One region of the Diaphorobacter sp. LI3 genome, then DNA from elsewhere that is predicted to be linked to it. Evidence: riboswitches for the same ligand, from Rfam matches in the RefSeq annotation. Region 1 holds a riboswitch; the other holds the start of a gene.
What was found. A riboswitch is a leader RNA that binds a small molecule or an ion and turns the genes downstream of it on or off. The one in region 1 is predicted to bind glycine.

Region 1 (3,401 bases):
CCTGGGCATCCAGGTGGCGAACGCCAACATGCTGATCTCCGTGAAGGAGATGTTCGCCTCCATCAACAAGTTTCCGCTCGCAGCCATTCCGTTCTTCATCCTGGCGGGCAACCTCATGGAGACCGGCGGCATCTCGCGACGGCTCGTGGAGTTTGCCAAGAGCATCGTGGGCGGCGTGCAGGGTGGCTTGCCCATGACCTGCGTGCTCACCTGCATGATCTTCGCAGCTGTGTCGGGCTCGTCGGTGGCAACCACATTCGCCATCGGCGCCATCCTGATTCCCGCGCTCATCAAGCACGGTTATCCCACCAGCTACGCGGCCGCGCTGCAGGCCACCAGTGCCGAGCTGGGCGTGATCATCCCTCCGTCGATCCCCATGATCCTGTACGGCGTGGCGGCCGAGGTGTCGATTGGCGAGCTGTTCATCGCCGGCTTCGGCCCCGGCATCCTCATCAGCGGTGCGCTGATGTTGTTCGTCTGGGTGTATTGCAAGTACAAGGGCTGGGGCAAGCATGACGGCGATGGGCGCATGCCCTTCGGCCGCGCGCTGCTGCAGGCGGGCTGGGCACTGCTGATGCCAGTCATCATCCTGGGCGGCATCTACGGCGGCGTGTTCACGCCCACCGAGGCCTCTGCCGTGGCCGTGTTCTACGCGCTGGTGGTGGGCATGCTGATCTACCGCGAGATCCGCGTCGCGGACCTGTTCGCCATCCTGCGCAAGTCGGCCATCTCGTCGGCGGTGATCATGTTCATCATTGCCAATGCGGGCCTGTTTGCCTTCCTTATCACGCGCGCTGGCGTGCCGGACGCCATCGGCCGCTGGCTGCAGGAGGTGCTGCAGTCGCCCGCGCTGTTCCTGCTGGGCGTGAATGCCGCGCTGTTCGTGATCGGCATGTTCATCGAGACCAGCGCCGCCATCATCGTGCTGGCGCCGATCCTGGCGCCGGTGGCCCAGCACTTCGGCGTGGACCCGGTGCACTTCGGGCTGATCATGGTGGTGAACCTGGCGCTCGGCATGATCACGCCGCCCTTTGGCGTGAACCTGTTCGCGGCATGCACGGTGGCGCGCATCTCCCTGGATCGTATCGTCGCCCACCTGTTGCCGTTCGTGGGCGTGGTCCTGCTGTGCCTCCTGGTCATCACCTACGTGCCATCGCTTTCACTGGCCCTGCGTGATCTCGTGTACGCAAAATAGATAGAATCCGTCCCGTCAGGAGAGAGTCCGCGCCCCCCAGGGCCGGGCCGCCGAAGGCGCAGGCAGCAGCCGAACGCTCAGGCAAAAGGACTGGCGACACGCCCGCAGGGATGCGGGTGTTTCCCTTGCTGGAGAGAGGCCGCAGCAGCATGCGGCCCACCGAAGGAGCAAGCCCCGTGACATGCCATGCAGGCGGGGTGAATCTCTCAGGTAAAGCGGACAGCGGGGCAAATCGGCGATCGAGAGATCGCTCCACCATTTGCCTTCGCCCATTGCCATGTCCGCCATGTCCGACCTGCTCACCACTCCCCTCAACGCCCTGCACATCGAACTGGGCGCCCGCATGGTGCCCTTCGCCGGCTACTCCATGCCCGTGCAATACCCCTTGGGCCTGATGGCCGAGCACCACCACACGCGCACGGCGGCCGGCCTGTTTGACGTGTCGCACATGGGGCAGCTCAAGCTGGTCGGCCCTGACGCCGCAGCAGCATTCGAGACGCTGATGCCCGTGGACGTGGTCGACCTGCCCGTGGGCAAGCAGCGCTACGGCCTGCTCCTCAATGACGAGGGCGGCATCATCGACGACCTCATGTTCTTCCGCATGGCGCAGGACGAGCTCTTCGTGATCGTCAACGGCGCCTGCAAGGTGGGCGACATTGCCCACATCCAGGAGCGCATCGGCCAACGCTGCCAGGTGATTCCCCTGCCCGACCAGGCCCTGCTCGCGCTGCAGGGCCCACAGGCGGCTGCGGTGCTCGCGCGTCTGGCCCCAGGCGTGGACAAACTGGTGTTCATGACCGGCGGGCATTTCGACATCGCCGGGGCGCAGTGCTTCGTGACGCGCAGCGGCTACACCGGAGAGGACGGCTTCGAGATCTCGGTGCCCGTCGCGCAGGCCGAGGCCTTGGCGCGCACGCTGCTGGCCCAGCCCGAGGTCAAGCCCATCGGCCTGGGTGCACGCAACTCGCTGCGCCTGGAAGCCGGCTTGTGCCTGTATGGCAACGACATCGACACCACCACCACCCCGTCCGAAGCCGGCCTGAACTGGGCCATCCAGAAGGTGCGCCGTACAGGCGGCGCGCGCGCTGGCGGTTTTCCCGGTGCCGACAAGGTGCTGGCCCAGATCGACAACCCGGCCACTCTCACGCGCAAGCGCGTGGGCCTGGTGGCGCTGGAGCGCGTGCCCGTGCGTGAGCACACCGAGTTGCAAAACGAGTCGGGCGAGCGCATCGGCGAAGTCACCAGCGGCCTGCTGGCCCCCACTGCCGACAAGCCCATCGCCCTGGCCTACGTGACGCCTGCCTATGCTGCCGCAGGCGCGCGCATGAACGCCATGGTGCGCGGCAAGGCCGTGCCCATGGAAGTGGCTGCCACGCCCTTTGTTCCCACACGCTACTACCGCGGCTGAATTCACCGCAGCGAACTATCACCGCGCCCAGGTCAGCCCGGCTACAGTGCGGGCTGACCACTCTCATACCCTTTCCTTCCACCTCTTCTTCCCGGAGCCCCTCATGAGCATCCAGTTTTCCAAAGACCATGAATGGATCAACGCAGCCGACCCGGCCGCGGCCGTCGTCGGCATCACCGTCCACGCGCAGGATGCGTTGGGCGACGTGGTGTTCGTGGACCTGCCCGCGGTGGGCACCACCTTTGCCCAGGGCGACGTGGCCGGCGTGGTCGAGTCCGTCAAGGCCGCTGCCGATGTCTACATGCCCGTGTCCGGCGAAATCGTCGAGGTCAACGAGGCCCTGCGCGCCGACCCGTCCCTGGCCAACTCCGACCCGCTGGGCGCCGGCTGGTTCTTCAAGGTCAAGCTCAGCGACGCCGGCCAACTCGCCGGTCTGATGGACGAAACGGCCTATACCGCCTTCGCCCAGAACGCCTGATGCACCCGCGGCGCCGTGCACACGGCGCCGCCGCACCGCCCCATCGCTCTTGAGACTGGTCCCTCGCCATGCAGATGCCCTCCCCCCTGCCCCTGGCGGCGCTTGAAAACGCCGCTGAATTCCTGCCCCGCCACATTGGCATCGACGCCGCCGACGAAGCACACATGCTGTCGGTGATCGGCGAGGCTTCGCGCCGCGCGCTCATTGATTCCATCGTGCCGCGCTCCATCGCGCGCCAGCGCCCCATGGACCTGCCCGCGCCGGCCACCGAGGCCGCAGCGCTGGCTGAACTCCAGGCCATTGCGTCGAAGAACCGCATC
Region 2 (3,401 bases), 1.5 Mb from region 1:
GCCGGCGCCTGCCCCGGCCTGGACCGCATCCACTGCTTCTGCTACCCGGCGGCGCTGTCGCACGGCACGGTGTCGGGCGACATTCCCGCCATCAGCGACGGTGCACGGCGCCTGGCCAGCGGCATCGCCGGCCTGCTGTACCGCGAGGACGTGGAGCACCACTTCGCCGCGCTGCAGGCCTATGCCGAGCCGGAACTGCTGGGCGACGAATGGACGCCCGCCGACACCTCCCAACGCATCCTGCCTTCGCCATGACCGACACCATCGACCAACTCGCCCGCCTGGGCCATGCCCCCCATGCCCAGGCCGCGCGCCAACAGCGCGCCAAGGCCATCACCGCCACCCAGGCCTGCGAAGACCTGCTGCTCGCGCCAGCACTGCCCGGGGGCCTGGCGCTGGCCGAGCGCCTGTCCGTGGCCCAGGCCGTGGCGGCCGCCAGCGGCGTGGCAACGCTGGCCGACTATTACGGCGCGCGCCTGGCCGGCCTGCCCGCCCCCGCGGCGGATGCCCGCTGGCAAGCCATCACGCATTTCACGCAGCTGCTGGCCACGCAGCCCGCTGCGGCCGACCGCGCGGCCCTGCTCGCCCTGCCCCAGGCGGGCCTCGCCACGCCGGACGTGGTGCTGCTCGCGCAACTCATCGGCTTCGTGGCCTACCAGGCGCGGTTGGTGGCCGGCGTGGCGGCGCTGGCCGCCCTCGGCCCCGCGGGCACCGCAGCCACGGCGGTCGCTCCCACCACGCCGGACGCGCCCTTCGTGCACCCTGCCAACCTGCCCCCGCCCGGCGAGCCGCTGCGCCTGGCCGGCTACACCAGCGAGACGCTGGACTGGAAGGCCTGGCTGCCCGTGGTGGACCCCGCCACCGCCAGCGCCGAGCAGAACGCCGTGCTGGACGCAAGCCACCCCAAGGCACGCACGTCGGACTTCTACCTCGTGCTGGCGCACCAGCCCCGCGTGCTCGCCGAGCGCTCGGAGGCGTTCAACGCCATCATGTATGCGCCTGGCGGCCTGCCGCGCGCCGAGCGCGAGGTGGCCACCACCGTGGTCTCGCGCATCAACGGCTGCGTGTACTGCGCGTCGGTGCATGCGCAGCGCTTCGAGCAACTGGCCAAGCGCAACGACGTGATCGCGCAGATCTTCACCGACCCCGACAGCGCCGGCACCAACGCCCGCGAACGCGCGCTGGCGCAGGCCAGCGCCGCGCTCACGCGCGCGCCCGGTGCATTCGGGCCGCAGCACCTCGCGCCGCTGCGCGCCGCGGGCCTGAGCGACCTGGAAATCCTGGACACGGTGCACGCCGCCTCGCTGTTCGCCTGGGCCAACCGCCTCATGCTCAACCTGGGCGAAGCGGTCTACCCCTGAGCATGCGCCCAGCGCTGCGTCCTGAGGGTTAGCCCGCTGGGGCCGCCGCGCCCGGGCCGCTACGATGGCTGGCGCAGGAGAGCAAACGGCCATGTGCCGTTTCACCGAAGGCGCAAACTCCCATACACGCTCAGGTTCCGTACTGCACACCCACACAGCCGTCTGGAGAGCCGCCACGCCCGCCGTGGCGCACCGAAGGAGCAAGTGCCGCGCACGGTCCCGCGCGGCATGAATCTCTCAGGTACCAAGGACAGGGGGAGCGGCAGCCAGGCCATGTCGCGCCCGCTGTTCGCTATTCATTCAATAGCTGCTCGCGCGCGCCCTGCCTGCGCAAACCTTGAAAAAGGCTTGTAAACAATGCGCGTGATCGTTCTGGGCGCCGGCGTCGTCGGCACCACCTCTGCGTACTTCCTCCAGCAACTCGGCCACGAGGTCACCGTCATCGACCGGCAGGCTTGGCCCGGCGCGGAAACCAGCTTCGCCAACGGCGGCCAGATCTCGGTCAGCCACGCCGAGCCCTGGGCCAACCCCGGCGCGCCGCTCAAGGTGCTGCAGTGGCTGGGCAAAGAGGATGCGCCGCTCTTGTTTCGCTTGCGCGCGGACATGCGCCAGTGGCTTTGGGGCCTGCAATTCCTGCGCGAATGCACGCCCGCGCGCACGCGCCACAACATCGAGCAGATCGTGAGCCTGGGCAGCTACAGCCGCAGCACGCTGCAGCAGCTGCGCGCCGACACGGGCCTGCAGTACGACCAGCGCACGCAGGGCATCCTGCACTTCTACACCAGCACCCAGGAGTTCGACGCCGCGCTAGCGCCCGCCGAGCAGATGCGTGCGCTGGGCTGCCACCGCCGCGTGGTGGACGCAGACGAGGCCGTGCGCATCGAGCCAGCCCTGGCCCACGTCCGCCCGCAGCTGGCGGGCGCCACCTACACGGCGGAGGACGAGTCCGGCGACGCCCACCTGTTCACGCGCGCGCTGGCCGGCGTGGCCCAGGCCGCGGGCGTGCAATTCCGCCTGGGCTGCCACATCACCGCGCTGCACCCGGCGGGCGGCGCCATCGACCATGTGGAGATCACCAACGAGGCCGGCGGCTACGAGCGCGTGCGCGGCGACGCCTACGTGCTGGCGCTGGGCGCATTCAGCCCGCTGCTGGCCCAGCCCCTGGGCCTGCGCCTGCCGATCTACCCGGCCAAGGGCTATTCGGTGACGCTGCCGGTGCGCGACGCGGCCGCCGCCTACCAGGTGAGCTTGACGGACGATGAGTACAAGCTGGTCTTCTCGCGCTACACCAGCGCGCAGGGCGACCGGCTGCGCATCGCGGGGACGGCCGAGCTCAACGGCTACGAGCGCGCACTGAACGCCGTGCGCTGCGAAGCCATCGTGCGGCGCGTGGAGCAGCTCTTTCCCGGCGCGGGCGATGCGAGCCAGGCGCAGTTCTGGAGCGGCCTGCGCCCCGCCACGCCGAGCAACGTGCCGCTGATCGGCAAGACGCGCTACGGCAACCTGTTCCTGAACACCGGCCACGGAACGCTGGGCTGGACCCACGCCTGCGGCTCGGGCAAGTCCATCGCGCGCATCGTGAGCGGGCTGGAGCCGGAGCTGGACTTCGCGTTCTGCGGCCTGCCGCGCCCTGCTGCGGCGCCCCGCCCCGCCGTCATCGGCGTTTGAGCAAGCGCCACGGCGCTATGCATTGCATAGCTGTTCGCGCTTGATGGACGGGCGCTAGAGGCCAAAAAGGCTTATAAAGCCCCGTCCGGCGCGACGAACACCGTCAGCACGCCCGTGTAGCCATAGAGCCGGTGCGCGGCGATTTCGCCGCCGGCGAAGAAGCCCGCCAGGGGCACGTCGCCCAGCGCATGGCGCACGATCTGCAGCTCGGCGCTGGGCCCACCGAAGTGCGGCCCGCCGCGGCCCGAACAACTCACATACAGCGCACCGCAAATGCGCCGGCCGCCCGCCGGCTCGGCATGCGGCGCGCTGCCTGCGGCGGGCAGCGCCTGCGCCTCTTCGAGTTGGGGCGACAGCTCCTCACGGATCTCG

Region 2: it holds a riboswitch for glycine, as region 1 does, so the genes downstream of both, MRB47_RS03120 (D-amino acid dehydrogenase) here and gcvT (glycine cleavage system aminomethyltransferase GcvT) in region 1, are expected to answer to the same signal.

Annotation. Positions count from the first base shown of each region.
Region 1 is NZ_CP094346.1:2,205,001-2,208,401, reverse strand. Features, by position in the region: gene MRB47_RS10220 (TRAP transporter large permease) at 1-1,195, shown strand, start outside; glycine riboswitch at 1,202-1,294, shown strand; glycine riboswitch at 1,314-1,428, shown strand; gene gcvT (glycine cleavage system aminomethyltransferase GcvT) at 1,473-2,603, shown strand; gene gcvH (glycine cleavage system protein GcvH) at 2,707-3,081, shown strand; gene gcvP (aminomethyl-transferring glycine dehydrogenase) at 3,150-3,401, shown strand, end outside.
Region 2 is NZ_CP094346.1:665,049-668,449, reverse strand. Features, by position in the region: gene MRB47_RS03130 (NAD(P)-binding domain-containing protein) at 1-255, shown strand, start outside; gene MRB47_RS03125 (peroxidase-related enzyme) at 252-1,361, shown strand; glycine riboswitch at 1,514-1,625, shown strand; gene MRB47_RS03120 (D-amino acid dehydrogenase) at 1,719-3,029, shown strand; gene MRB47_RS03115 (FIST N-terminal domain-containing protein) at 3,101-3,401, opposite strand, start outside.